2 regions of the Nostoc sp. C057 genome follow, and region 2 is predicted to be linked to the other one. Evidence: riboswitches for the same ligand, from Rfam matches in the RefSeq annotation. Region 2 holds a riboswitch; the other holds the start of a gene.
What was found. A riboswitch is a leader RNA that binds a small molecule or an ion and turns the genes downstream of it on or off. The one in region 2 is predicted to bind cyclic di-AMP.
Positions count from the first base shown of each region.

Region 1 (18,936 bases), 1.0 Mb from region 2:
CTTTAAAGGAACTCTATAACACCTTAAAGATAGTACAGTTAGCGGCACAAGAACTGTATCAGCAAAATGAGGAACTATTAGAAACACGAAATAGGCTAGAAGCAGAACGCCAACATTATCAAGACTTATTTGAGTTTGCGCCGGACGGCTATTTAGTAACTAATACAGAAGGAATGATTCAAGAAGCTAACCATACCGCAGCGAGGTTGCTCAATGTTTCAAAGCATTTTTTGGTGGGTAAACCAATGATGAACTTTGTTCCTCTAGGAGAACGTCAACAGGTTCGCTGCGAACTCATCCAGTTATCTGAATCAGACAGAGTTAAAGAGTTATTGGTACGCTTGCAAAAACGTCATGGTGAGTTTTTTGATGCAGCTTTGACAGTGACAGTTGTCCGCAATCAGCAAGGTAAGGCAATCTCTCTGCGTTGGATAATGCGTAATATTAGTGACCGTCAGTATTTAGAATCAGGAATAGTCAATAATGACGGCGATTTGTTCAACGATCGTCAAGTGCATAAACATTCCAAAGGAGAAACTATTCCACTCAATCCACTAGTAATTTGGTATGTTTCTCAGGGTTTGGTCAAACTCAATACTTACTGTGAAACGGGTGAAGAAGTGTTGATAGGATTGGCAACAGCAGGAATGGTTTTTGGCTCTAGTTTGACTTCTTTAAATATCTACCAAGCAACAGCTTTATCTGATGTAAAATTAGTATCAATTTATGCGGCAGAGATAGAGGCTTCTCCAAATCTGAGCCATACGCTTTTACCAAAAATCAATCAGAGGTTACGGCAAACAGAATCTTTTTTAGCTATTTCTGGAAGGCGACGAGTACAAGAGCGCTTGCACTATCTATTAGAACTTTTGAAACGAGAAGTGGGTGAAACTGTGCCGGAGGGAACTCGCCTAAGTGTTCGCTTTACTCACGAAGATATTGCTAGCACCTGTTGTACTACCAGGGTAACAATTACACGATTGATGGGCAAATTACAAGAAGAAGGTATTATCAGTTTTGATTCAAAAAAACACATTATCTTGAGAGATTTCCATTAATTACAGATGGGGATCTGGTGAGAAAAGATGACCTAAATGTACACAAAATAATGTATATGTGATTTAATACGCATTTCTAAAATCACTATGCCTAGGTTGGGCTACACCTACGCAGTATGTCAAAGCAGCTATGCACACACTTGGCAACACAACTTTATCATCGGGCTACATCTTAGCACTGGACTTAGGTACAACAGGCAACCGCGCCTTTGTGTTTAACGCAGACGGTAAGATTGTTGGGCAGGCATACAAAGAACTAACTCAGTATTATCCTCAGCCTGGATGGTTAGAACATGACCCTCAACAAATTTGGCAAGATACCTGTTGGGTGATAGAAACCGCCATTAAGAATGCCCAGATTTCTCCATCTACGATCGCAGCATTAGGACTAACTGTACAGCGTGAAACCTGCTTGATTTGGGACAAAACTACTGGTAAACCACTCCATAGAGCGATCGTTTGGCAAGATCGTCGCACTGCTCCCCTTTGTCACGAGTTAAAAGAGCAAGGCTATGCTGATGAAATTTACGATCGCACCGGATTAATCATTGATGCCTATTTTTCTGCTACAAAACTTAGGTGGCTATTAGATAAGTTTACGGATGTTGATCTAAACAATGTCTTAGCAGGCACTATTGATACCTGGGTACTATGGAACCTCACAGGCGGGAAAGTCCATGCTACTGACCACAGCAACGCCAGCCGGACAATGTTGATGAATCTCAAAACCTGTGATTGGGATGAAAATCTACTAAATCTGTTTCAAATTCCGGCTCATATTTTGCCCCAGATTCAGCCGAGTTTAGGAGTATTTGGAGTTACTGATGCAACTTTGTTGGGCGCTGAAATTCCGATTACTGCGATATTGGGGGATCAACAAGCGGCTTTATTTGGTCATGGTTGCGATCGCCCCGGTTTGATGAAATGTACTTACGGAACTGGTAGCTTTTTGGTAGCTCACACAGGCAATCGAATTGTGCGATCGCACGATCAACTTATTTCTACGGTGGCATGGACACAAGCAAATCCAAGCGGAGCATTGGATGTAGGTTATGCCTTAGAAGGTAGTATGTTTACCAGTGGAGCTTGTATTCAATGGTTGCGCGATCGCCTCAAGCTGATTAAAACTGCTGCTGAAAGTGAAACGATGGCAAATCAGGTGAAAGATAATGGCGGAGTCTACTTTGTGCCTGCATTTAGTGGACTGGGCGCACCATATTGGGATATGAGTGCTAGGGGAGCTTTTTTCGGCATTACCGCCAGTGTTCAACCAGAGCATCTAGTACGCGCCGTGTTGGAAGCGATCGCATATCAAGTTCTGGAAGTAGTACAGGCGATTAATTCATCTAGCAGTACTCCCGTTGGTCGATTAACCGTAGATGGTGGTGCTTGCGAGAATAATTTCTTGATGCAATTCCAGGCTGATGTATTAGGTATTCCAGTTGAACGGCCGATAATGCGCGATACGACCGTTCAGGGTGCAGCATTTGCAGCAGGTTTAGCTATAGGATTTTGGGAGAGCTACGAAGCGCTGGTGCAGCAACGGCAAATTGAGCGTGTGTTTGAACCGAGGAGCGATAAGCCATTATCTAACTTTGATACTTGGCAAAAAGCAGTGAAACGCACTCTGGCTTGGGAGGAGTAAATGCTTACTGCTCAGGCAAAACTTCAACTGAATGGTTATTAAAATTTTGTTCCAGATAACGTGGATCGCGCACTCCTACGTGCAAAACTAGTGCTGTAACTAATCCACCTATAGCTGCCACCAAGAAAGCAGTTCTATAGTCAATATTATCCACTATCCATCCACCTAAAAGGGGAGCAAGCATTGTAGCAGGGGCAACAAGGGTATTACCAAGACCAATATAGGCTGGTCGTTGACGCTGATTACCAAACTCTAAGGTCATTACCGCAGCAATATTTTGCAGAGCGCTCATACCTATTCCCGCTCCTATAAATACCAAGTAAAAACAGTTTACATTTGTTGCTAGCCCAGCTAGAATCGCGCTGAAAGCACAAACAACAGAACCAACTTCCAAGACCAACTTGTTACCCCAGCGATCGCCTACCCAACCCAAAACCAATCCAGCAATAGTTTGCGTTCCCATCAGCACGCCAGTAATTAACCCAATAGATGCTTCTCCCATACCTTGATGGTGTACGGCATAAAGTGTATAAAAGGGAAGTGGCATTAGGGCTAATTGTGAAAGCATACGTGCGATCGCAAAGTAACGGAAATTCTTATCGCACCGGAGAATCACATTAAGACTGTCCCAAAATTCACGTCTAGTTTCAATGGTCGATAATGAGTTGTTTACTGGCTCTCGCGTCCTAGACATAAAAAACCAAGATAGAGCCATCGCAACGCTGGCACACAAAAAACAGAGAACAAAGTTAAATGGCTGGGCAATTTGCTTGAGTAGTAAACCAGCACTCAAAGCACCAATGATACTCATCAGATTAGCAGCCGCAGCTAAAGCACCGTAAAAAATGCCAAGCCTTCCCGATGGAACAATTTTAGCAACCATACTTTGCCAAGCAGGAGCGCTAAATCCGCTACCTAGTCCCTGCCAAATGAGGATGGCGAATGTCAAATATAAGATAGTTTGGTGATTGAGTTGTAGCTCTAATAAAGCAACTAGTGCTAATCCTAAAAAAGGAAGTTTTTGGTGAATTGTCAACCACATTACAGTTGGTTTGTAATACTGTAATCGAGCTATTCTATCAGCTGTTAATAGCTGAGGTAGTTGCCAACCTAAACGCGGAATAGCTGGGATCAGACCGATGAGCAATGCAGAATTTGTAAAACCACTAACAAATAGAGGGATAATCGTGATATAGGAGGCAAAACCAGCTCCTAAACCAAAAAATGCACTTTCAACAACATTGACGGTCAAGTTATGACGAAGGTCTTTTTGAATTTTAGAGTTAGGCATTTTTATAGATACTGCAAGTGTAGGTAAGTTTTTATTCCATACCAAAATCCGGCTTGAAAAATCCGCATTTAGAGTGTTAAAAATTGGGAAAATAAAGCTATGAGAAATCTATATCTCAGTTGAAAGAGCGATAAATACCTGTGTTATTTATTACTGTTTTAGTTCAGATTATTTCGGGTATTGTTTCTCTAAAATAGGATAAATACTTTTAAATTTTCTAGTTTTTTACTCACGGGTGATTTTGGTAAACTGGGACAGTATTTTAAACAGGTTTATGTTCTTTTCTTAAGCGCTTAGTAAGTGCTAAGTACCGAACAAAAATCTGAGTTCCATAGATTGTTCCCAGATGCCGCACTTAAATCATCAATTGGAAAATATTTTTGTAAAAAATCTCAAGTTATGAATCTGCAAGGTTTTTAGCAATTTACACTCCAACAATTTGGAATAAATACTGTAAACCGCGATTGTACTGAGAGATGGGGAGAATAAGTCAGGTATTGTCCAGGTGTATTTAGCAGTAGGATGAGGGCAAAGTAGAACTTGGAAACAGATCATCAAAGGGTTGAATGGCACGCTTGGTAAGCTGAAAGCCTTGCATTAACAAGGCTTTTGGGAAATTATTCCTGGTGAAGATGAAGAATACGCCAAGTTGAGGTGGTACTCATACGTGCGATCGCAAAAGATAGAAAGCGATAAAATACTGGTGTAAAGCCCAAGTATGGGAAGAAAGTGTGACTTCTTAATGCCAAGTCTGCGGAGTTTTTCAGTCGGTAATTATCTAATTTTTTACCACTTTATAAATTAAAGGATTGAAACCATCCGTTTTCTGCATAGGAGAAGAGACATTTAAAGCCTTTTTGAAGATCCTTCAGAAAGTGCAGAGTAAACAGTTGCGAGTCAGAGTTCCCCAGAACTATTGCGTGGTAAGTTTGATTTGGGGTGTAAATTCCCATCTTAAACTTTGATAACTAATAGCTGTTTTAAAATACTACTGACATCTAAGGATACTCCCCGCATGATTACTAAACCTAAGATTTTCATTGATGGCGAATCAGGAACCACAGGCTTACAAATTTATTCACGTCTTAATCAACGGGATGATATCGAGTTAGTTAGCATTGAGACATCTAAACGTAAAGATGCAAATGAGCGAGCTAAACTAATCAATGCCGTTGATGTTATTATTCTCTGCCTACCTGATGATGCAGCCCGCGAAGCTGTTAGCTTAGTAAGTAGTACTACGGTTAAAATCCTTGATGCTAGTAGTGCCCATCGGACAGCTAATGGCTGGATATATGGGTTCCCCGAACTCAATCCAGGACAGCGAGAGAAAATCGCCAGCGCTCAGTTTGTCAGCAATCCAGGTTGTTATCCCACAGGATTTTTAGCCTGTATCCGTCCGTTGATTGCTAAGGGACTTTTAAAAAATAATTTTCCCATCACCGTGAATGCAGTATCAGGTTACTCAGGTGGCGGAAAGAATCTTATCAAACAATACCATACCTTCCATGAACAGCAAGCCGGGGGTGAGTCACTATATCCTTATGGAATCTACGGTTTGCAGTTTGGACATAAGCACGTCAAGGAAATGCATTATTATTCAGGGTTAGCATCGCCGCCACTATTTGTCCCTTCAGTAGGGGATTTTGAGCAAGGGATGCTAGTTCAAGTGCCTTTGCCGTTAGGAACTTTGGATAATCCACCATCAGGTGAGGTAATCTATGAAGCGATCGCTGATTACTACCAAGGTGAAAAGTTTGTGCAGGTTGCTCCATTCCAAGATTCTACTCTGCTGCGAGACGGAATATTTTTGGATGCGATTGCAGTGAACGGCACTAATATTGTTCAGGTTTTTGTATTCGCCAATGACACCACCAAAGAAGCATTGCTAGTTGCTCGTCTCGACAACTTGGGCAAAGGCGCATCAGGAGCCGCAATCCAAAACCTAAACATCATGCTGGGCTTTCCTGAAGAATTGGGATTGTGATGAAAAAGCATTAGGGAATGGGGAAGAAGCAGGGGAGCAGGGGGAGCAGGGGTAGAATTCGTAACTCCTAACTCTTCACGGGCTAAACGCCCCGCTATCGCTAACGGAACTGTTTTGCCCAATGTCCAATTCCCAATTCCCAATTCCCAATTCCCAATGCCCAATGCCCATTATTTTGATTCTTCTTTGAGTGCCTCAAGTAATTCAATTACATGATGCTCAAAGTCTCTATTTCGATCTTGAACTGACTCAATTAAAGGTTTATCAAAAAGATTAATGACAGTATTACCTAATTGAATACCTAAAGGTTTTAAATGCCCACCGTCTAAAGTTTCGATAAATTTTTGAGGCGGTCTTTTCAAAATATCAGTAAACCATTCACAGGTTAACTTAGCAATATTATCAGACTTAAAACAGACTAAACCCATGATATTAAATAACCCACTATCCTTGATTAAATTCTTGGTTTCTTCAGGGTTTGGTTTCACACCCCAACCAAGATTATCGATGATATCGGCTAAAAATTGAGGGCGAATTGCGCTGGCTGTATCGCTAATATCAGGAGCTAAGAGGATAGAAACTTGCCCTCTAATAAAGACACTATTAATTTTAATTTCCCGACCTACGTAACTATAAATTAGTTTCTGATCTTCTATAATTTTTCGTTTAAGTTCCTCAACGAGAATGTTAATATCTTTAATTACACTTTCTATTTGGGACTTATCTGAAGTATGAGATAGCAGATTCCGAATAAAAGTTTCTCTTTTTTTAATATCATCTGGCAGAGCAGTAAATCCTTCTAAGAGGGAAATATATTTACAGCCAAGGCTATGTCCAATCCAAGAAAAGTTTTTATCATCTAGATAGGCTTCATAATCATATCTCTCAACACTTGCCATCCTTACAAGCTCTGGCAAAATCTCATACTGCTCTCTCATCAAAAAACCAGCTTCTACATAATGGTTGAAAGTAAAATTAAACGGCAGAAGAATAATCGTGTATCCCTGATTAAATAAAGACTGAAGTAGATAGCGATAAAAAAGCATGGGGCCAAATGTACCAAAGAAAGCCCCTGCAATAAATTGAATTACTCCTTTAGGCTGTGGATGCAGAGCAACCCAACTGTGAGAAACGGGTTTAAATCTCAGTTTTAAATTTGTATTAACCATGACTTAGCAACGAGTTCATCTCATTTTGATAGGTGTATATATGACTCATATCTGATTTTTGAACAAGATTTCAGATAAAACCCTGATAAAATAGGCTTTTCAGTCTCAGGATGTTTTCAGAAATCAAATCGGAGTCCTATACTTAATCTCCAAACTGATGTTGCTGCTTTTCGGATTCTTTAAAAAATATTTTCCCAAAACTGAGATACTCGGCTCAATAACATAGTAAAGGTTTGTACCTCTCAAACCATTTATGAAAGAGAGATATTACGATTCTCTAATAAAATTTACTTATAAGACTTCAAGGAGTTGATATCTTCATAGCCAGTATAAATATTGATATTGCCAAATTTAGATGATGCCACCTGGTCTACAAGCTGATGTGGCTATTACCTTAGCTAAGATTTTAAATTTGAATATTCCCCATCAAGGAGAACTTATAGGTCTTGTTTCAATACAGTTCGGATAAGCATTTTTCACTTTCCTTGTGGTCTGGGTAAAAGGGAAAGGATGTATTCAAAACCTTTTCCCTTTACCCTTTAACCGAACCGTATTGGGTCGTGTTTTACATGAATCTTTGGTCAAAGGAGTCAAAAAAGTTACTTTTAAATCTAATACTTTGACATCCCAACCAAGCACTAATGGATTAAAAATGATCCTGAAGTATCAAGCTGTTGGCTCAAATCGATATTTTGACGTTGCTGGTTTTCCTGGTTGGATGCTTGGTTTAGCAAAATAGTACGCCATTGCTATATTTAACTCTTGGAAACTCTCAAAATTATTTCATTCCCAGAAACTAAAGAAAATGTAGCAATCAACATCAGTAAGTATCTTTTTGAGAGCTTCTCAATAACACTAACTTTCCCCTACAGTCTGATTCTTCAAAGCTAGTTACAAAGCGCTTTGAAGTGATTAGCATCACCATTTTTTTGTTCATACTGTTGACATAGTTGATGACTAAAGGTTATAAAACTTTAAGAAAAATAAATCAGTCTGCCTAATCCACTATATTCCCAACAAACATTTGTAAAGGGTAAACCGGAGCGGAGGAACCAAACCTGGGGCGTATTTTGAAGAAAGTTAATAGTTAATAGTAAGGAGTTAAAAGTTACTAAACTCACAACTCATAACTTTCTTAAGAAGGACATCTCTCAGTCCTAGCCCGTCAGCTAACTTCGTCGGCATTGAGAAGAGACTGAACGAGCAGCATTCTTAACAAGTAATGCCTTGTTCTCGTCAGTGTCCTTTGGCTGGTAACTTTGCGGTTCGTTGTGCCTGCCCTCGGCCTTGAGAGAGGATAATAATATCTTGATTTCTGGCGTTTGAGGCAGGATTATTTGCCTTGAGGTGAAAATCAGCTATGTTCCAGAATAAGAAACATCGCATTGCCCTAATTTCTGTTGATGGCGACCCTGCTGTTGAAATTGGTCAAGAAGAAGCTGGGGGTCAAAATGTTTATGTGCGTCAAGTAGGTTATGCCTTAGCCCAGCAGGGTTGGCAAGTGGATATGTTCACTCGTCGTAGTAATCCTGAACAATCTGCGATCGCTCAACATAGCCCAAACTGTCGTACTATTCGGTTAAAAGCTGGCCCAGCTGAGTTTATCGGGCGAGATAACTTGTTCGACCATTTACCTGAATTCATCGAAGAATTCCAGAAATTTCAGCAGCGCCAAGGGTTTCATTACTCCTTAATTCATACCAACTACTGGTTATCATCTTGGGTGGGTATGGAATTGAAAAAGCAGCAACCCCTGATTCAGGTACATACTTACCACTCTTTAGGAGCCGTTAAATACAGAAGTATTGGTGATGTTCCCGTAATTGCAGCCCAGCGATTAGCTGTAGAAAAAGCCTGCTTGGAAACTATAGACTGTGTAGTTGCAACCAGTCCGCAAGAGCAGAAACACATGCGGGTACTTGTTTCTAGCAAGGGAAACATTGAAATGATTCCCTGTGGCACCGATACTGACAAATTTGGGGGAATTCAGCGAACTGCGGCGCGAGAAAAGTTGGGAATTGGCCCAGATGCCAAAATGGTTCTCTATGTTGGTCGTTTTGACCGCCGCAAAGGAATTGAAACCTTAGTAAGAGCCGTTGCCAAGTCTAGTTTAAGAGGTGAAGCTAACCTCCAGCTAGTTATTGGTGGTGGTAGCCGTCCCGGTCAGAGTGATGGAATAGAACGCGATCGCATTGCTAGCATCGTGACTGAACTCGGATTAGAAAATTGTACAACCTTTGCCGGTCGCCTAGATGAAACTGCTCTCCCCTTCTACTACGCCGCCGCTGATGTCTGCGTAGTCCCTAGCCACTATGAACCTTTTGGTTTAGTTGCTATTGAGGCAATGGCTAGTCAGACACCAGTCGTAGCTAGTGATGTTGGTGGGCTACAGTTTACTGTTGTACCAGAAGTTACAGGATTACTTGCACCTCCTAAAGATGAAGTAGCTTTTGCTGCTGCTATAGACCGCATTCTTGTCAACCCAGCTTGGCGAGACCAATTAGGTGAAGCGGCTCGACAACGGACAGAAATTGCCTTTAGTTGGTACAGTGTCGGATTCCGACTGACTCAGCTTTACACTCGTTTGTTGGCTCAAACTGCACCCAATACCCAACTCCGAATTGCAGCTTAATTTTTACAGCTTTGTGCGCGGAACTAATATCATCAGAGTGATTTTGCCGCGCCCAAATAGCCAACGACAAACTACTCAACCTAGTTAATTAGGAAGTCAGAATTATGTTGCATATCGGGGATTATGCTTTGCATCAAAGAACAGGGCAAATTGGTCAAGTTTTCGGTTATGGGCATGAGGTAATGGATGGAGTGTACATAACTACCCTCAAAGTCAGAGTGAGCAAGCATAAAGGAACTCGTCGTCAAAGCAGATTTCTCGAAGATGCTTACTCCAGATGGATACTGGCAGAGGCAGAATAAGGGACTTACAGCGAAAAAACATCCCATCTCCGAATATCACAACTGTGCGTACATACAAATAATTTGGGATAATTTATTTTTTGGAAGTCCCTAAACAAATAGATTTGTTTTTCTATTAAACGCAGAAAAACAAATCTAGTTGTCTATCGCAAAAGTTTTGATAGGTTTGTAGTAAGCACTTTAGTGCTTGAATATTTGAGGACTAAAGTCCTCACTACAAACGTATTTACCACTCATAACTAATGCGATAGACAAGTAGTAGCATTGTCAATTTAATTGGCTGCGGTTTTGGCAGTATTTTGAAGATAGCGGGAAAAGTTTAGTGAACTTTTCCCGCTTCAGTTTAGCTAAAGACTTTTTTTGTCACATTAACTCGATCGGTAAATCAAAACAAGCATTGCCCGATTTAGACATTGCAGGCAGCGATTTGTGCGTAATAAAGCTTGTACAATTATCAAGGCGGTTTTTACTGCCAGAATACTTCTCAGGTGTAAAATTTATCGACAGCAAAATTTTTCTACTTTGTATTTTTTCATGCTTCACTTGTGGCAAAAATTACCCAAGTTAGGCACTCATATCTTGCAATAGATAACTTTTACCCTTATGACTGGAGAGCAAAATCTTGGGAATAGAACTACGCAGTTTCGTATTTCTCGACAACCTGCAACCTCAACATGCAGCATATATGGGAACAGTAGCCCAAGGCTTCTTACCATTACCAGGGGATACATCACTGTGGATTGAAATCTCTCCTGGTATCGAAATCAATAAGATTACGGATATAGCCCTGAAATCTGCCTCTGTCCGTCCGGGAGTACAGGTAGTTGAACGACTATACGGACTATTGGAAGTTCATTCTAGCTCCCAAGGTGAAACGCGAGCTGCTGGTCAAGCAATTTTGGCGGCACTAGGAGTCAAAAGAGAGGAATGTCTGAAACCGCGTGTTATTTCTAGTCAGATTATCCGCAACATCGATGCTTATCAAACACAACTGATTAATCGCACGCGCCGGGGACAGCTACTACTAGCAGGACAAACACTATATGTATTAGAAGTGGAACCTGCTGCTTACGCCGCACTAGCTGCCAATGAAGCGGAGAAAGCGGCGAGGATTAACATTCTTGAAGTTCAAGCTGTAGGTAGCTTTGGACGACTTTACTTAGGTGGGCAAGAACAGGATATTCTAGCAGGTGCGGCGGGAGCTTTAACGGCCATTGAAAGTGTAGCTGGCCGAGCAAATCCTCTAGGTGGTCGTCAGGAGTAAAGGAGAGAAAATGGCAAATCGAGAGCATCTAGCTTTACTCAAAGCAGGTGCAGTGACATGGATTGAATGGAGAAAGAGAAATCCTCAGATTGAACCAGACCTCAGTGCTGCAAATCTGCAAGGGCATAACCTCAGAGGCGCAAACCTCCAGGGGGTAAATTTGAGAAAGGTAGATTTAGGTAATGCTTTACTGGTGCGAGCAAACCTCAGTGGTGCTGACCTCAGTAGTGCCAACCTCAGCAAAGCGTTTCTCATTGAAGCTAACTTGAGTGATGCTAGCTTGAGTGTTGCTAACTTGAGTGGTGCTATACTTACGCAGGCAGATTTGAGCCAGGCTAATTTGATTGGAGCCGATTTGAGTGAGGCGAATTTGAGAGGCGCTGCGATCGCTCATGCTAATCTAATTGGAACTGACCTAAAAGGCGCTAACTTGAGAGATGCTGATTTAGGTGCAGCGAAGCTAATACGGGCGAATCTATCTTTTGCCAACCTGATTGAAGCTAACTTGATTGAGGCTGACCTCAGCGAAGCAAGCTTGTACGAAGCGGAAGTATTGGGGGCTTATCTTTATAAAACTGACTTATACAAAGCTAATTTGAATAAGGCTCGCTTCAGTGGTGCTTACCTGTTGCGGGCTAACTTAAGTCAAGCTGACTTGAGTCAAGCTGACTTGAGTTGGACTAACCTGAGAGGCGCAAATTTGGCAGGGGCAAATCTCAGAGGAGCCAACCTGAGAGGAGCCGACATAAGGGGAGCTAACCTCAGTGGCGTAAATCTTCAGGAGGCAATTATGCCTGACGCTTCAAAGCACGATTAGTTAGGAACAAAAGGTAATTGTGTTGATTGTTACAAGGTTGGCGGTAAGCGTAAAGCTCAGTCACTTCAGTACTGAGATATAAGCGACGTGAGCAGTAATAAAGGCAAATGAAAAATCCGGTTCCTTCCCCTTTACAAAGGGTTTGAGGCTCTATTGGGCGTAAGTCCTACTTATTGAAGAAATCGCCTCTGTGAAAAGTCTCTTAGGGACTTCCAAATAAAACAATATCCCAAAACTAACGCAAATAATTCTCTCTATCTCTTCTCCCTCTGTGTTGCGCCAGTTGCTTCAAGTCGGGGAACCCGCCCAACGCACTGGCTTCTCTGTGTCTCTGTGGTTCGTTTATTTGGATAATTTATTTCTTGGAAGTCTCTTACCAGGAAATTTGCGATCGCTCTTGCACAACTCGCTGATATACTTCTTGAGTTTGCCTAGCTAATTTCGGCCAGCTAAACCGCCGCTCTAAATCCTCATAAGCGTTATCCACCAGCCATTGTCGATAACCTGGATTTTTCAACACTTCCAAAATTCCCCAAGCTAAAGAGTCGGAATTGTTCACCCAAGTAACAATGCCTGTTTTGGTATGTTGCACTACTTCGGGAAAACCACCTGTATCGGAAACCACTACAGGCACGCGAGAAGCAAAGCTTTCTAAAGCTACAATTCCAAAGGGTTCGTAAAGACTAGGAAAAACGGCACAGTCAGCAACAGTTTGGAATTTATCTAAGTAATCATCAGAGAGAAAACCTGTAAAATAGCAATGATGCCAAATTCCCAAATCCCAGGTTTGGCGCTTGAGATGGTCAGTATTGCCGCCACCAACGATGACAAATTTAACGTTACCTCCCATTTCCGAAAGGATTTTGGGTGCAGCATTAAGTAATATCGGTACACCTTTTTCGTAGGTCATGCGACCGAGGTAGTAAACGATTTTCTCATTGTCTGTAGCAAATTGGCGGCGAAAATCTAGTGCATGAAAATCTACGTGATGCTGTTTCTTTTCGGCTCTGATACCGTTATAGATAACATCGATTTTGTCCCAAGGACTGTACAATGCTCGTTCTACCTCTTGGCGCATATAGTCGCTACAAACAATAATTCGCCAAGCATTATAAGCTAGCAAGGTTTCTTTGCCATTTATATAGCCTTGAACCTCTGTGTGAATACCGTTATAGCGTCCGTATTCTGTAGCATGAATTGTGGCAATTAGTGGTATTTTAAAATTATGCTTGAGAGCGATCGCAGCATCTCCAACTAACCAATCGTGAGCATGAATTAAATCAAAGGGCCCTTCCTCCAAGATCAACTTACCACCGTGATCTCCCATACTCAAGTTGAGATTCACTACCCAGTGGAAAAAGTCGTTACTATGTGCCACTGGCACCCGATGTACCTTTACTCCTTCAACCACCTCATACATCGATGCGTGACCAAACTCCGCCGTAATCAGATGGACTTCATGTCCTAGCTTTACCAGTTCCGGGTACAATTCCGCTACATGTCGCGCAATTCCCCCAACAATCCTTGGCGGAAACTCCCAACTCAATACCAATATCTTCATCTGTTAGACTCCCCGACACTTTACAAATATCTAAACAACTACATTTACCTAAAAATACAAGTCTGGCGAATGCAGTGAGTACTTTTACTAAATTTTTAGATTTTTTAACAGTTATTTTGTTAAAGCTTATCAAAGGTTATCAACTGTGTGCTATCGATAGGAAGCAATGTATGATGCTAATTCGTAATTTAAAACACTTGAGTGCCCGTTTTGTAACTCAGGCTTTAAGAAGGGGTAACGACGCAAACAGTATGAACTCGATCGCGTCCTTGCTGTTTGGCTATATAGAGTGATTTGTCCGCAGCATTAATCAAGTCTTGCGGCGAAGTTTCGGAATTTGGCACAATGCTGGCAACACCTAGACTGACAGTAACGTGATCGCACACACTAGATTGAGCATGGGGAATGGTCAAGTCATAGACTGCTTGTCGAATAGTTTGAGCTACAGAAATTGCTCCTTCAATCTCTGTATTAGGCAGAATCACAGCAAATTCTTCGCCGCCATAACGAGCTACTAAATCGGCTGGACGCTTAATAACACTTTTAAGCGCACTCCCCAATTGCCGCAAACAATCATCTCCTGCTAAATGCCCGTAAGTATCGTTGTAGCGTTTAAAAAAATCGACATCGAACAAGATTAAAGACAACGGCATTTGCTCGCGTTTGAGTCGATGCCACTCATTCTCAAGATACTGATCGAATCGACGACGATTGGCTATTTGAGTCAAGCCATCTAACGTGGCCAATCTTTGCAGTTCTTCATTGGCAGCTTGTAATTGCTGGTAGAGTACTGATTGATGAATAGCGATCGCTACCTGACTGGCTAACTGCTGCAACAAATTAACTTCAAATGCTTGCCAGTAACGAGGTGCGCTACACTGATGAGCAATGAGTAAACCCCACAGATGCTCCCCATTCAAAATCGGTACTACCATCGCAGCCTTGATTTGATAGAGTTGTAATAACTCAAAAACATCGGCTGAAAGATCAGACTCCTGAATATTATGCAGGACTGTGGGTAATCCCTGATAATAGTAGCTAAAATCTCGTGTTCTCGAAAATGGGTGCAGTGTCTGCTCTAATCTCTGCGGGTAGTCATCACTCAGCGATTCTGCCGCAAAATAGCCATTTCCGTCAGATTCCAACTGGTAGATTGCTACGGAATCTGAACCCAAACACTCTCGAATACTGTTGACTGTTGTATTCAGAACCTCCTCCAAATTCAGTGATTGCCGAATCTGTTGAGTTACTTCAGTAATTAGCCGTTCCCCCTCTGCCTGTTGTCGCAGCAATTTTTCAGCTTGTTTGCGAGTGCTAATGTCTTCTACCGAGCCAAGAATCTGTATTGGAGTGCCGCTAGCATCTCTGGCAAATACGACTTCTCGTGTATTCAGCCAAAGCCACTCCCCATTTTTGTGTCGGAATCGGTATTCGGTGGAAAGAACTTCGTTGTCGCTAAGGTTGACGAAGCGACTTGGTACGTCATAGCAGAGGTGTTGGTCGTCTGGATGAAAGCAATTTAGGAACCACTGCGGATCTGCGTTACAAAATTCCTCTGGAGAGTAGCCTAAAATACTAAGACTTTTTTGGTTAAGATAAATGCTTGTTCCTTTTAAGAGGTCAAATAAATACAAAATATGCGGTACGGTATTAGCAACCTTTTGGAGAAAGTCTTGACTTGAGCGCAATGCCTCTTCAGCTTTTTGACGTTCGCACAGCGCGGCTTGATATTCACTAATATCTCGTCCCTCAGAAATAAGTAATGTTACACACCCTGTTTCATCGAATATGGGACGTAGTGAAAAATCAATTGCGATCGCTCCATCGTCTCGATCCAAAACGTCAACTTCATAGCGAATAGATTCACCATTAGCAGCAGCTGCGATCGCAGTTTTTAATTGTGCTTGTGTCTCTGAAGAAATTGTCCACCATTTTGCTTCCCAAAATGGCTTCCCGACTACTTCTTCTCGAGTAATCCCAGCAAAGTCCAGTGCTGTTTGGTTAGCTTCTAATACAATTCCATTGGGCTGAAGCAATCCGATAAACTGATTGGTTTGATTGAAAATCGCTCGGAATTTTTGCTCATTTTCACTTAATGCTTCTTCTACCTGTTTGCGGTCAGTAATATCTCGCCCAACAGATTGAAGTTCTACAAGAGTACCCTGATCATCAAATATGCCTCGAATAATCCAATGCGTCCACCGCACGCCAAGGCTTGCTATGGCCCGATTTTCAATGGCAATCACGGGATTTTCGGAACTAATGGAATTTACCAGACTAAACACACGTTCCCGGTCTTCCTCAAAGACAACAGGTTCGTAGTGTTGGGCAATAATCTCTTCTCGCTTCAGCCCAAAAAATCGACAGAAAGCTTCATTAACAAAGGTAACAATACCATCTGGTGAGCCTCTAGCAATCAGTTCCGTTTGATCTTCGAGGATGGCACGATAACGCGCTTCGCTCTCTTGCAATGCGGCTTCTGCCTGTTTGCGTTCGCTAATATCGAACACTAAACCCTGAAGTACCTGAGTTTGTCCATCCGCACAGAGAACAAGATTAGCTTGATCCCGCACCCAAATTGTTCTACCATCGCGCCTCATCATTCGATACTCGACCCTCAAAGGCTCTCCGGTGGTGATTGTCGTGTTTACAGCTTGCCAATAGCGATCGCGATCGTCTGGATGAGTGTAATTTAACCAACTGTTAAAAAAACCGTGATGCCAATCTTCGGGAGCAATGCCTAACAATTGTTGCAGTTGCGGACTAATATAAGCTTCTTGAGCAGTGCTATTAATCGGTAAAATATAAACAACGCCCGGAATTTGTTCTACCAGAGTGCGGTATTTTTGCTCTGCCTCAGAGAGTTCTTCTTGGGCTTGCTTGCGACTCATGATGTTTTGAATTTCTACAATAAATATATATTTTGCTGTTAGAAATCCTGCATTAGAGGCACGCTCAAGGATTTTTGAGCCAATGGCTAGTTAGTCTCTGGCTTTCTGAAAGCTAAACCTACCAGCAGCAGGCTGAAACTCTTACGCTTGAGGCTGCTGTTGACAGCCTTTGTAATTAAAATTAACAGATATTGAAAAAGAATTCAGAATTCAGAATTCAGAATAAAAAATTTTGGTGGGGGACTGAAAATAGTAGATTCAGACACTTTTGCTAGCTTGCTGCTTTGCAGGAGTATGCGGACTCGCTTTGCGTAGCGATATCCGCCATTAGGACTCAAATTCATTCTGACTTCTGACTTCTGACTCCTGACTCCTGAATTCTATTAGCTTTGATCCAAGCGCAGTACTGCCATAAAAGCTTCCTGCGGTACATCTACAGTACCTACAGATTTCATCCGCTTTTTACCTTTTGCTTGCTTCTGTAAGAGTTTCTTCTTCCGGCTGATGTCACCACCGTAGCATTTGGCTAGCACATCTTTCCGCAAGGCGGGGATGTGTTCGCTGGCAATAACTTTACTGCCAATAGATGCCTGAATTGGGACTTTGAATTGATGGCGAGGAATTAATTCTTTGAGTTTTTCTGCCATTGCCCGCCCAACGTTGTAAGCTTTGTCTCGATGCACAATCATCGCCAAGGAATCCACAGGATCGCCGTTAATCATGATATCTAGCTTCACCAGAGGGTTCTCACGGTAGCCAATGAGGTGATATTCCATACTAGCATAACCGCGCGATCGCGATTTCATCTGATCGAAAAAGTCAGTTACAACTTCCGCCAAGGGGAGTTCGTAAGTCAGGGTGGTTCGTCCTTGGGCGAGATATTTCATATCTTTGAAGATGCCCCGGCGATTTTGTGACAACTCCATCAAGCTGCCGACATAAGTTTCCGGCGTAATCATCTCTACTTGGACGTATGGTTCTTCAATTCTTTGGCGATCGTTGGGAGAAGGCAAACGGCTAGGATTATCGATGTACAGTTCCTCTCCTTTGAGAGTAATCACTTTATAAACCACCGAGGGGGCTGTAATGATTAAATCGAGATTATACTCCCGCTCTAGGCGTTCCTGGACGATTTCCATGTGCAGCAAGCCTAAAAACCCGCAACGGAAGCCAAACCCCATCGCGCTCGAAGTTTCTGGTTCGTAATGCAGGGCTGCGTCGTTAAGTTCCAGCTTTTCTAATGCTTCCCGCAAGTCTTCAAATTGGTCAGCATCAATGGGGAACATCCCACAATAAACCATTGGGTTCGCTTCTGCATACCCTGGTAAGGGTGACTCAGCTTTTGCCTTACTAAGGGTAATTGTGTCACCCACCCGTGCATCAGCTACTGCTCTAATTGCAGCTCCCAAATAGCCTACTTCCCCAGCGTGGAGTTCTTCAACTTGCTTTTGAGTGGGAGAAAGCACACCTAACTCATCAATTTCAAATTCTTTACCGGATGCCATTAAATGAATGCGATCGCCTTTTCTGACAGTGCCATCCATCACCCGGAAATACACAATTACTCCTCGGTAACTGTCGTAATAGCTATCAAATATTAACGCTCGTAATCGTTCATTTATGGTATTGGGCGGTGGCGGTATCCGCTCGACAACTGCTTCTAAAATCTCATCAATACCAAGTCCTTCTTTCGCAGAAGCCAGAATCGCACCACTGCAATCTAGACCGATAATTTCTTCAATTTCGCCAATTACCCGTTCTGGTTCTGCCCCAGGCAAATCAATTTTATTCAAAACCGGAATAATTTCCAGGTTATTCTCTAAGGCTAAATAGACATTTGCCAAAGTTTGCGCCTCCACACCTTGGGAAGCATCTACTACCAATAGCGCTCCTTCACAAGCAACAAGAGAGCGGGAGACTTCATAAGAAAAATCCACGTGTCCAGGAGTATCAATTAAGTTCAGCACATACTGCTGACCATCCTTAGCTGTGTAGTTCATCCGGGCAGCTTGCAGCTTAATCGTAATGCCGCGCTCCCGTTCCAGATCCATGTTGTCGAGAAACTGTTCCTTCATCTTTCGGTCTTCAACAGTGCCAGTTGCTTGTAGCAAGCGATCGGCGAGGGTTGATTTCCCGTGGTCGATGTGAGCAATAATACAAAAATTGCGAATGCGAACTGCGGGAACGTCAGTCATATACTATCTTTGCCTTAGCAGCAACCAAAGTTAAAAGAGCAATTTACTTAATGTATTTTAATGCTTTCTTAGCCAAGACGCTCCGTTTTTAGTGCTGAGTTCCAAGTGCTGTTAGCGGATAGCT
Region 1 covers NZ_CP040281.1:7,018,130-7,037,065, reverse strand. The annotation lists gene FD724_RS29815 (PAS domain-containing protein) at 1-1,058, shown strand, start outside; gene glpK (glycerol kinase GlpK) at 1,189-2,703, shown strand; gene FD724_RS29805 (MFS transporter) at 2,708-3,994, opposite strand; gene argC (N-acetyl-gamma-glutamyl-phosphate reductase) at 5,013-5,981, shown strand; gene FD724_RS29795 (DUF1350 family protein) at 6,152-7,150, opposite strand; cyclic di-AMP (ydaO/yuaA leader) riboswitch at 8,135-8,349, shown strand; gene FD724_RS29790 (glycosyltransferase) at 8,511-9,782, shown strand; gene FD724_RS29785 (hypothetical protein) at 9,887-10,084, shown strand; gene FD724_RS29780 (microcompartments protein) at 10,707-11,348, shown strand; gene FD724_RS29775 (pentapeptide repeat-containing protein) at 11,359-12,165, shown strand; gene FD724_RS29770 (glycosyltransferase family 4 protein) at 12,539-13,726, opposite strand; gene FD724_RS29765 (PAS domain S-box protein) at 13,951-16,617, opposite strand; gene lepA (translation elongation factor 4) at 17,001-18,812, opposite strand.
Region 1: it holds a riboswitch for cyclic di-AMP, as region 2 does, so the genes downstream of both, FD724_RS29790 (glycosyltransferase) here and FD724_RS02220 (universal stress protein) in region 2, are expected to answer to the same signal.

Region 2 (13,018 bases):
TTCGTGATTATAAATTCCCGCAATTAAATTCGATCTTAACCCAAAACGTCGATGACGATTTCGATATCTATCAGACAAAATTTTAAATATCTTTAAACGACGATTTACGTGTTCAACAACAATTCTTAATCGATTGAGTTCCCGATTGTATTTTTTCTGTTCTTTCGTCAACTTTTTTCTTTTCGGTTTTTTAATTGGTGTTTCACTTAATTGATGAATTTTAGCAATTCCTTGATAGCCTTTATCCGCTATTACCTTAACTAATTCTCCAAATTTTATTCCACTATTTTTAAATAAGCGAAAATCATGGATTTTTCCCTTATCATGCCCCAAACAGATGATTTGGCTGCTTTTTTGGTAGATTACTACCTGCGTTTTTAAAGTATGTTCTCCCTGTTTTCCGCTAAAAAATCCTTTTTGACCTTTCTGAGGTTTTTCAATTGGACTCTCGGTAACATCCATTACGACTAAACCTTCCTCAGATGATATTTTCCATAATTGTTTTTTCCCTGGTAGACTAAACTTTCTGGACTTAATTAAAATATTTTCGATTTTAAAAACTATTCGGCAAACCGCAGATTCTGAAAGCTCAAAATCTAATCCAATATGATAGTAAGTGCGGTACTCTCTCCAATATTGGATGACCATTAAAACTTGGTCTTCAATAATTAATTTAGGACGGCGACCAGGCTTCTTCTTCTTTTGAGCATCAGCTTTAACTACATCAACCATTAATTCAAAGGTTTTACGGCTCACTCCAGTCATTCGCTTAAATTTTTTTGCAGTAAGCTGCTTGGCTTTCTCTATTTTCACTGCTCCTCAAAGTCCTAATCACAAATTGCCAAACCCCTAATTATACCACAAAACACTTTTGCAAGAGTTCTATGCTTCACCCGTAGTATCTGGTGCTGTTACCAACGCCAGAATTGGTGCAGAAGGCGCACGTCACGCCTCCTTGTGTGCAGCAATGACCATTCACCGCCACGGTAACGCCATGACCATGAACAAAGCCATGTGGGATTTTGGGCTGCGTCCGTGGTATGAATATCAAGAAAAATATGGCGATGGTGCTTTAGAAGCCTTTGGGCGTGATTTCCGAGGCTACTTTGACAAACAACCGCCAGAAGGCAAAGTTTGGGCGGTAGTATTAAGTTCGTCCATTTACGAATACTTTATCCGTTACTTATCCGCCGCCGCAGGAGTCGATCCGCTTAAAGAGTTTCGCGTCATCATCGTACCGCCGCCCCAAATGGTGACAAACGTGCGGATTGGTGCAATGCAAGCTTACATGGTTGCAGAACCCTGGAATACACGAGCTATTACAGGTAACGAAAACATCGGTTTTACCTTTGCACAAGGCAAAGAAGTCTGGTTGGGACACCCAGATCGTTTATTGGGAGTAATGGAATCTTTCATCGATAAATATCCCAAAACCTATCGTTCTCTAGTTAAGGCGATGATTGAAGCTTGCCAATATTGCAGCAAAGCAGAAAATCGCCAAGAAGTAGCTGAACTGCTAACAGAACGTTCCTTTACAGGTGCTAGACCCAAAAAGAAAGATGCCCCAATTGCGAAGTTTACCAGTCCCGGAATTCTCGGTAACTACAACTATGGCGGCTTTGATGGCAAAGACCGCACCATTCAAGCTGCCGATACTACCATTTTCTTCGATATTCCTGACAACCTTCCCAAACAACCAGAAGAACACTCAACATTCTTATGGCAATCGCGAAGTCTCTGGTTAATGACACAAGCAGCGCGATGGGGACAAATTAAGGAATTTCCCAAAAATGCCGACAAACTAGCCCAACAAGGCTGGAGAACAGATTTATATCGCGAGATAGCATCTGAAATGGGCATAAAATGTCCCAAGGATGATTACAAGGTCGAACCACCAGAAGTATTTATAGATAAGAAAGGCTTCGATCCCAGCGATCCGGTGGGTTATCTGAATAGTTTTGCTATCAGGGCTAACGCTCCCACTAACTTTTTCCTGTCTTAAATCCCAAGTTTAAATATTGACCCTGGCAATTTTAGATTTTAGATTTTCGGTACAAGTCGCGGTTAATCCAAAATTGATTGACTAAATTATTTCGGGAGCCTTTGATGATGGAATATACCTCATTACCTATTAATACCCAGACCGGAGTTCTTCCCCGCACTGGATTTTTAGAAATTGAAAATTTAGTCAAGTCTTATCCGACACCTGATAAAGATAACTTTGTCGTTTTAGATGGAGTTAATCTAACGATTGGTGAAGATGAATATATTTCTGTAATTGGTCACTCTGGTTGCGGGAAATCAACCCTATTAAAGATAGTAGCTGGTTTAGAAAAAGCCACTTCCGGATCAGTTCGGCTTGATGGCAAAGAAATCCGTCAGCCAGGAGCCGAAAGGATGATGGTATTTCAGAACTATTCATTGTTACCTTGGTTAACCGTGCGAGAAAATATCCGGTTAGCTGTGGATGAAGTGCTAAAAAATGCTAATCGGGCTGAAAAAATTAGCATTGTAAATGAACACTTGGCAATGGTAAACTTGACGGCGGCAGCTGACAAATATCCTGATGAAATCTCTGGAGGTATGAAACAACGAGTAGGTATTGCCAGAGCCTTAGCAATTCGTCCCAAAATGTTACTGATGGATGAACCTTTTGGGGCACTAGATGCGCTAACTCGTGGTAAATTGCAACGGCAAGTATTGGATATTTGGGAAAATAATCGTCAATCAGTGATGATGATTACCCACGATGTAGACGAAGCAATTTATATGTCTGATCGCATCATCTTGATGACTAATGGCCCATCTGCTAGTATAGGAGAGATTTTAGAAGTTCCTTTTGAGCATCCACGCGATCGCGCAGCCATGCGAAACTCAAAAGAATATTTTGAACTCCGCAACCACGCCCTAAATTTTCTCGATCGATATTTTGCACAAGACGAGTAAATTAGATTATCATTTTTTTTAGTGGGTAGCCTAATTCAAATTCATGAAAGCTGGATTTGGAACGGAGGAACCAATGTTTGGGGCTAATCTTATGAGAGACACCTTCCAGTCTTAGCCCGTCAGCTAACTCCGTAGGCAATGGAAGGAACCCCCAAGACTTTGGCTGTAATACAGTTATTATTGGGGTTTCCTGGACTGATTTAAGATTTGCAATTTTGGTTATCGTTACTCAATCTAAAATCCAAAATTGTTCGACTGAGCGTAGCCGTACCCCTCCGGGGAAGCAAGCTACGCGTAGCGTTCCGCAGGAAAGTCCAAAAATCTAAAATTTGTCCCCCTGCTTCTTTCTCATTACTAATTCATTTCATTGGGAGAAGTAAAGCTGTGCAAATCAAGCCAATGTTAGCACGTCTGCAAAGTGCCACAGGTCGCAATGACTTAATTGAACAAATGGTACTAGTGCCAGAACCAAGAAAACCTTTCTCTAAAGAACCTCAAAAAGCAAAAGCAGTTAATTTAATTGTTGCTTATGACGCATCTCCTAACAGTCATACGGCGCTAGATATTGCTTTCTGGATTGCCCATCAAACGCGTTTAGCTACTAATGCAGAAGTCACTGTTCAAGCTGTTTATGTGGTAGAAGATAATCAAAGCAGTCAATATCCAAATATCTTGAGCTTTCCACAACAGCCTTCATTAGAATGTCAAATAAGTGAAGTATCAAAGTCTGTGACACAGGTATTAACTCAACCCAAATTGCAGACAGTGGTAACTCCCCTACAACAAGCAGATATAATTCTCTGGCAAGCCCGAAGTCTGGCTGAAGAATGGCAAGGTTCCTTCAAATCTCATTTGCGCTTTGGCAGCATTTCCACAGAACTTCACAAAGTTGTTGAATCAGAAGCCGCCGATATTCTATTTCTCGGTTGCCAATCTGTTAATCATCCGATGATTGAAGCATTAGGTTATAATTTTCCCTGCGCCGTTTTGGGTATTCCCAGTTGTATTGATGAATAATCGCTGTTTAAAATTTCATTGAAGAAGAATTCAGAAGTCAGAATGGGCTAAACGCCCCGCTACCGCTAACAGGAGTCAGAATCAAGACGCTCCTGCGTCGCTAACGCTGCGCTATCCGCTAGTCGTACAGAATCCATTCTGAATTCTGACTCCTGACTCCTGAATTCTGTTCGGTAATTTTTATCCAATTGTAATCATAAGATAAGTCACCTAAAACTAGGTGGCTTTTTTCGCTACTATGCAACCAATAAAACTTCAGGAGTAAGATGTGGACAACTGGCAAGCAATCCTTAGTGTAATTACATTTATAAGCGTCATTATTTTAGTGATGACGGAATGGGTACATCTCACCATCGCAGCATTATTGGGAGCATTATTATTAGTTTTTACCAACGTCATGACTTTAGAAGAAGCTGTTGGTTACATCGGCAACAGTCATGGAACACTCGGTTTATTCTTTGGAGTTATGGTGCTAGTACGGGCTTTTGAACCTACCAAGATATTTGATTATTTAGCAACTCAAATAGTACTCCTGGCTAAGGGACAAGGCAAGCGTTTATTACTCGGAATTGTGGCTATTGTGACACCTATCTGTGCAGTTTTACCAAATGCCACAACAGTAATGTTGTTAGCGCCTTTAATTCCACCAATGGCGAAGGAAGTCGGGATAAATTTTGTTCCCTTGTTAATTTTAATGGTATTTGTTGCTAATAGTGCTGGACTTCTTACTTTAGTTGGAGATCCAGCTACCTTTATTGTTGGTGATGCTGTGAATATCAGCTTTACAGATTATTTGTTTAAATTGAGTTTAGGAGGAGTAATTGCCGTTGCTATAGTAATTGCAACACTACCATTTTTATTTCGTAAAATTTGGAATACCCAGTTAGATAATTTAGAAGAACTACCACATCCACAAATCAATCATCCACGAGCTTTAAGCTTTGGCGCAGTTATAGTATTTTTCGTCCTGCTATTTTTTGTCGTTGGAGAAACTCTACCAGTTCCGGTTTCGCCTGCTGCCGCAGCTTTGTTAGGAGCAGCTTTAGCTTTGCTGTTATCGCACCATAGCAGAATCGATTCAGTTAACAATATTTTGCGGGATGTAGACTGGAGTACATTAATATTTTTTATGAGTATTTTTGTGCTAATTGGAGGGTTAGAAAAAACAGGTGTAATTAATGGTTTATCAGGAATATTGGCAGCAATATTAGGAAAAAATATTATCCTGGGTTCCCTGGTTTTATTGTTTTTTGTAGGTATATTATCCAGCGTAATCCCCAATATTCCTTTAGTGGTGGGGATGGTTCCCTTACTTAAACAATACATTGTTACTGTGGGATTAGCACCCACAGAAGTTCTAGCACAAGATTTTCAAGGGCAGTTTCCCCCAGAAGTATTACCGCTTTTTTATGCCATGATGTTTGGTGCAACTTTGGGAGGTAATGGCACATTAGTAGGGGCATCATCTAATATCGTCGCTGCCGGTATTTCTGAGCAGCATGGACGACGCATCTCGTTTAAAACTTTCCTTCACTACGGCATTCCAGTGATGCTGTTGCAACTGGTAGCTTCGGCTTTGTATGTGTTGTTTCGCTTTCTGCTTTAGATAAAGGTAGGGGCAATTCATGAATTGCCCCTACCTGAAAACTAGGGTTTAGATTACTATTTGCGGAAGTCTTAAGCTGTTACGTATACAACTTGCATTATCAGGGCGGGCAAGATGCCCACCCCACAATCATATTGAAAAAATATTAGTGCAAATTAAAGGCGTAACAGCTTATATAGCTGTGGTTACTAATAGCTAATTATGTGCAATACATCGCGTAAGACACTATAGCCAGCTAAATCCCAAAGCAAATAGGCAAGAAAACCAATTGCTGCCAAACGACCATTCCAAATTTCGGCTTGAGGAGTCCAACCAAACAAAAAAGCATTGCGGTCTACACCATTGTAGGCTTTAGCAACAGGTGCTAAATCAGTAGAAGATCGAGGTTCCATTTTTTTTCTCCAATATCCAGTAAGTTTTCAAAGGTTCAATCTTTAGTAGCCAACTAAGTGCAGTACGTCGCGTAAAACGCTATAGCCAGCTAAATCCCAAAGCAAATAGGCGAGAAAACCAATTGCTGCCAAACGACCATTCCAAATTTCGGCTTGAGGAGTCCAGCCAAACAGAAAAGCGTTACGGTCTATACCGTTGTATTCTGGTGCAACAGGTGGTAGGTCAGTAGAAGACCGAGCTTCTTGAGTTGCCATTTGTTTCTCCAAAATTTCTTAGCTTTTGAGATGTTTAATTTCTAGCAGTCAATCAGATGTAAAACATCGCGCTGGACACTATAACCGACTAAATTCTAAAGCAAATTATTCTTTATGCAAGTATTGGCAAATCTCTGGAATAATGAGTTGCCATCTTGTTGTCATCAACAATTCATTTGTTAACTTTAATGTAGCTATTTATAACTAGATTGCTTTCTGCCTGTAGGCACAAACTACAGGCACTTCTTGGGGACGATAATCAACAACATATTAGTGCAGACAAATCCACCCTGAGAGGGTGATAAAAAGATAATTATAAATAAATGTAAAGTTATAGTAATCAAACTATAGCTTGGGCAAAATCAATTATTTTGATTAAGCAGTTAAAATTAAGAGCGTGGCAGCCAATAATTAACCAAATTTTTAACTACTTTTATCGTTAGATAATAAAATTTATATCTTTTGCTGTATATAGTTTTCAGCCCTTGGAGAGATGCTTTCAACAGCTAAATTCTACGATTCTGAACTAAACAGTTAGGTATTGCCATAGATACAGACAAAAATACTAAGAGTTGCTTCTCAAGAAAATCTTAATTCCCCAAATTTAAACTTAGTAGAAGGAAATACAATGTTCCAAAGTACGGAAATCATGCTGGGACTCTACAAACCACTATTGTGGTTAGCACAGATTCCAGTAGATCCCTCAAACGTCACGCCAGCACAGGCATCGGTTCTGACTTCCGGGCCGCGCTTTTTTGTGGCCTTAATCTCCGGCGTGATCCTAGCCTTTGCTTTCCAATTAGTTCTAACTAATCTTTCCCTTGCAGCCGGTATTTCCTATCTGGGGCACTCATCTGACTCGGATTCAGATTCTGGGGAAGTCGGAAGTTTGGGCGGCAGCATTCGCAAAATCGGTACAGCAGTAGGGATTTGGACGTTATTCACTGTAACGATCGCTCTATTAATTGCCTGTTTCCTGGCAGTTAAATTGAGCCTTGTAATCTTAGATCCAGGATTGGGAGCAATTCTCGGTTTAGTAATTTGGGGTGCTTACTTTTTACTCCTCGTTTGGGTAAGTTCCACTACTGTGGGTTCCTTAATTGGCTCAGTCGTAAATACGGCAACTTCCGGTTTTCAAGCGATTATGGGTACAGCTACAGCCGCACTAGGCGCGAAAGCTGTCAATAATCAAGTTGTCGCAACAGCTGAAGCCGCCGCCGCCGCCATTCGCCGAGAATTAGGAAGCGGCATCGACCCTGGAAGTATTCGGGAGAACATAGAAGATTATTTAGATAAGCTGCGTCCACCAGAGTTGGATGTGTCGAAAATTCGGAGTGATTTTGAAAATTTACTCAACGATCCCCAATTAAAAGCGATCGCAGGGACTCCAGATATTCGCAACATTGACCGCCAAAAGTTTATCGAGTTAGTCAGCAGCCGTACCGACCTTTCCAAAAAAGACGTTACCCGCATTGCTGATACTTTATATAAGGTTTGGCAACAGGTAGTAAGTCAGCATTCACCCACCGAAGACCGGATGGGTGAGTTAATGGATTATCTGAAATCACTTCCAGCAGGGCAAAGTAAGACAGATGAACTTAACGCCAAGCTGGAGCGATTAATTTCAGAAACACGTGGTTCCAAGGAGGCTGATCAAAAGGCATCTACTACTGGGCCAATTCAAAGTACAATCCAGCAAGGACTATCCGCCTTAACCGGCATTGTGTTGGGACGCACAGATTTATCTGATTTGGATGTGGAAAAAATCTTGGGTAGCCTTACCACAGCCAAAGATAAAGTCACCCAACAGGCAGATAAGTTAGGTTTGCCAACACCATCACAACCCTATAGCCCAATTCGATCTGATGTCGAAAATTATCTGTACAATACTTATGCTTGGCAACTAAGCCCAGAAAAAATCGCCCAAGAATTTCGTGATGTCATTTACGACCCAGCAGCTGACCCTGGAATAGTCCGCAGAGAACTAGAAAGATTATCACGTAACGATTTCGTCAAAATTCTCCAACAACGAGGACTACTTACCCAAAGCCAAATTCAGCGCATTGCAGATCGGCTAGAAGTTGTCCGCAAAGATGTGCTGGTGACAGTTACAGGTATCGAAGAAAGAGAAATAGTCCAAGACTTGCAACGCGCAGTAGAAAGTTATCTGCTCGTTACTCCGAAAACAGATTTGACACCTGAAGGCATTGAGCGGAATTTTAAACCACTGTTGCAAGACCCAGATGCAGATTATGAAACCCTGACATTACGACTGGCGCACATTGAACGTCAGGAAATTCGGGAGATATTGCTGGAACGGAATGATGTCCAGCTATATGAAGTAGACAGCATTCTGGATGAATTGGAAAAACAACGCGATCGCGTCTTGATAGAATCCAAAGGATTAGCTGAACAAGCACAATATCAAGCAGAAACTCTGTGGCTGAATGTAGAATCATATCTGCGTAACACCGGGAAATCAGAACTGAATCCTGATGCCATCCGTGCGGAGTTCAAAAAGCTATTAGAAGATCCCCAAGCTGGAATTAGCTCAATTCGGGCGCGGTTGTCTCGCTTTGACCGCGATACCTTAGTACAATTGTTGAGTCAGCGCCAAGATTTGAGTGAAGATCAAGTTAATCAAATTATCAATGCGGCTGAAGAGTCGTGGCATAACATTCGCCACACACCCCAAGCTGTAGTAGATAAAGCCAAAGAGCAATACGACTCTGTTACCACCACGATCGCAGATTATCTACGGAATACTGGTAAACAAGAACTGAATCCTGAAGGTATTCAGCGAGATTTGAGTAAATTGTTTGAAAATCCCAAAGAGGGAGCCAGCGCACTGCGCCATCGATTGTCGCAGTTAGACCGAGATACGCTGGTGAAGTTGCTCAGTCAACGTCAAGATTTGAGCGAACAACAAGTCAATGAAATCATTGATTCCACCCAAACTTCGATTCGTAACTTTATACGTGCGCCTCGTCGTTTAGCTACTCGTACACAGCAAAGAGCAGAAACATTCAAAGCTTATCTAGAAGAGTATCTGCGCCAAACTGGTAAAGAAGAACTCAATCCTGAAGGTATTAAACGCGATCTGCAACTACTCTTGCACGATCCGCGAGTGGGGGTAGAAAGTTTTAGCGATCGCCTTTCCCATTTTGACCGTTCTACAATCATCGCCCTGCTGAAGATTCGGGAAGATATGTCTGATGAAGAAGCAGCGCGGATTGCCGATAACATTGTCTCCGTCAGGGATCAATTTGTAGAACAAGTGCGGAATATCCAACGAGGCATTCAAGATGCAATTGATGGGGTTTTTGCCCGCATCCGCAACTATCTTAACTCCCTGGATCGCCCGGAACTAAATTACGACAGTATCAAACACGATGTCCGCACATTTTTTGACGATCCGCAAGCGGGATTTGATGCCCTGCGCGATCGCTTATCTTCTTTTGATCGTGAGACTTTAGTAGCAATTATGAGTTCTCGTGAGGACATCTCTGAGGAAGATGCCAACCGGATCATCGACCAAATTGAACGGGCCCGCAACACAGTATTGCAACGTGCAGAACGCATACAGCAAGAAGCCCAACGCCGCCTAGAACAAGTGAAGCATCAAGCACAGCGACAAGCTGAAGAAACCCGTAAAGCCGCAGCTACAGCAGCGTGGTGGCTGTTTGCCACAGCATCCGTCTCCGCCGTTTTCTCTGCATTAGGAGGAGCGCTGGCTGCAAGGCCGTAGTTTAACAAGTTGTCTCCGCTCACATTTAAGCCTCCCAGTATGGGAGGCTTTTTTATATTTGGGATGTCAGCTTTTCTAATTTTGAATTGGTATAACTATGCTTTTAAATATAGTCATATATGAATATCTCTTACCGCTTTAATTTCAGCAATTAGATAGGTAAAGATAGATTTTATTTAATGCTTTAATATTATTAAATAACTGGCAATATTCTAGCTTTTTCTCAGTAGATCGCCCCATTATTTCTGCAAGTTAATAAATTTTACATAAGTAGCAATTTAAAATAATGGAAAAGACACGATCAAATAATATACTTCAGAGCAAGCTCCTCGCTTATTCTTAAAGGGTTGAGGGTAGGGTTCAGAGGATGTTTTAAAAGTCCCCTTATCGGTATCAAAAGTTCAGATCCCCCTAAATCCCCCTTAAAAAGGGGGACTTTAATTCCGGTTCCCCCCTTTTTTAAGGGGGGTTAGGGGGGATCTAGAAGTACTTAAAAGCACAGCCAATTACTTTTAAAACATCCTCTCAGTACCTACTCAACTAAGAACAGCTATAGTTGACAAAACCTTCAGTGATAGCAATGGCAAAATTGTTTTATCTAAAACCCAAAATGTGAATAAAGTCATGCTTAAATTATGACTTTATTCCACTGTGTATTATTATTTAGTATTTTAAACTAACAGTAATACAGCAAATCAATTAATTCGTGTAACAAACAAACTTACTGGAAACCTAACAAGTAAGAATATTTATTCATAAATTATTGATAAATGCTGTAAAAATCTCAAGTAAATCGATGGAAATTTGAAGATGAAACGTATTTTATTAGGTACATTACTTGCTCTCCCATTGGCAATTTCCTCCTTGCCATCGCAGGCATCAGCAGCAGAAATCCTTGTCAAACCCAATGTTCATACAGTTGCTATTGTGCATAAACCTGTTGTTGCCCGATTTCAACGAAAGCTGATTCCGGCACATTGGGAAACAGTACGACGCGGTAATAGGTGGGTTAAGGTTAGAGTTCCTGCTCGTTATGTAAATGTAAGAGTTTAATATCTAAATGGAGGCTAACAACTCAAGTAGGGTTGTTAGCCTCTATTAGGTAAAATTTTTGTGCTAAATAAGACTTACAAAATAAATAAAAGTATCGAACATAAATCAATTTAATTAACATGAATATTTATCAAAATTCTCGGATTTTAAAAAAACTTCTCATAGTTATACTTGGAATTACTTTATTGACAGCCTGCGATTCCATTCAGGCTGAAGAAAAAAATATAACTAAAGCAAAAATCTTGAGTGGTGATAATTATGGAAAACTATATGATCAAGGAAAGTTACGTACTTACTATTTGTACACTCCCAAATCTTATAATCCAGACCGCCCAATGACGTTAGTTTTAGTGTTTCATGGAGATGATGGTAATGGTAAGTCTATCAGTAATGTGACTCGCTTCAATGAATTAGCAGATAAAAAAGGATTTATTGTTGTTTATCCAGATGGAATTGACCAAAAATGGAGCCTTAGAGGTAACACTCAAGGAAGGGTGGATGATGTTTCGTTTGTCAATGCTTTGATTAATCATCTTCAGCAGCAAATCAATATTGATAGCCATAAAATTTATGCCACTGGTTTTTCTAGAGGTGCAATACTTACTCAAGCACTGGCTTGTAAGTTACCTGATAAAATTTCTGGTTTTGCATCAGTAGCTGGTTCGCTCCCAGTTAGACTCAAATCTAATTGCCAGCCTCGAACTTCCATATCAATGTTAACGATCAACGGTACAAACGATCGCGATGTACTTTATGAAGGTGACGATCATACTCAACGAGGAGCGTTGCTTTCTATTTCAGATATGGTAGATTTTTGGCGATCGCACGATCAATGTACTTCATCAAATAAATCTCCTGACTTTGCTGAAGATAAAGTGAAAACCGCTATCTACACAGGTTGTAGTGGCAACTCAGAAGTCTGGCAGCTAGCGGTAATAAACGGTGGACATTTCTGGCCTGGTGGTTCCTCAACTGACAAAAATCTAAACAAATTCAATGCAAATCTGGGGCTGAACGCCAGTGAAACAATTTGGAACTTTTTTCAAAGTCACAGTTCGTAAACTGATACCGTTAAACACCATTTTGCTTAAACCACGCCAAAAGACGTTTCCAACCATCCTTAGCATCTTTCTCGCGGTAGGAGGGGCGATAATCGGCAAAAAAAGCGTGCGGTGCATCGGGGTAGACGATGATTTCAGATTTGCTGCTGCTAGACTTTAAGCGATCGCGCATCTGTTCTACTGTATCAAGGGGAATACCCGTATCTTTGCCACCGTAAAGTCCGAGAATGGGGACTGTCAGTTTTGATGCAATATCAATTGGATACTTGGGCTGAAGTTCGGTAGCATCGCCCACAAGTCGCCCATACCATGCTACACCTGCCTTCACCTTGGGATTGTGTGCCGCATACAACCAGGTAATGCGGCCACCCCAGCAGAAACCTGTAATCGCCAATTTATTGGCATTGCCTTTAGCTGATTTCACAGCCCATTTTACCGTCGCATCGAGATCGGATAACACTTGAGAATCTGGTACTTTGGCAACAATTGGGCGAATTTCGTCTATACTGCTTACCTTAGTGACATCGCCTTGACGGATAAATAATTCCGGTGCGATCGCCAAGTATCCCAACTGAGCAAAACGACGAGTAACATCTTGAATATGCTCGTGTACACCAAATATTTCTTGGATTACCAAGACAATTGGGAAATTTTCACCAGTGGCGGGTGCTGCTCTGTAGGCAGGAATTTCGCCATCTTTGACCGGAATTTTCACAGCACCAGCTACCAAACCCTTAGCATCGGTAGTGGTGACTTGAGCAGAAATGGGTTGCACTGCCAAGGCAAAACCCGTCGCCAAGGTGCTTGTTGCGATAAATTTGCGGCGTGTTATTTCTTTCATCATCTCTACCTTAAATTGGCGGAAACTTTATTGTTGGTTATTAGTACAGTAGTACCGACAACAAAATATTACAATTTATGAATCAGTTTACCGTAATAT
Region 2 covers NZ_CP040281.1:534,817-547,834, forward strand. The annotation lists gene FD724_RS02205 (IS5 family transposase) at 1-813, opposite strand, end outside; gene FD724_RS02210 (ABC transporter substrate-binding protein) at 872-2,002, shown strand; gene FD724_RS02215 (ABC transporter ATP-binding protein) at 2,110-2,946, shown strand; cyclic di-AMP (ydaO/yuaA leader) riboswitch at 2,964-3,096, shown strand; gene FD724_RS02220 (universal stress protein) at 3,346-3,963, shown strand; gene FD724_RS02225 (SLC13 family permease) at 4,232-5,569, shown strand; gene FD724_RS02230 (high light inducible protein) at 5,758-5,961, opposite strand; gene FD724_RS02235 (high light inducible protein) at 6,004-6,216, opposite strand; gene FD724_RS02240 (MFS transporter) at 6,845-9,964, shown strand; gene FD724_RS02245 (hypothetical protein) at 10,775-11,017, shown strand; gene FD724_RS02250 (PHB depolymerase family esterase) at 11,137-12,078, shown strand; gene FD724_RS02255 (dienelactone hydrolase family protein) at 12,089-12,919, opposite strand.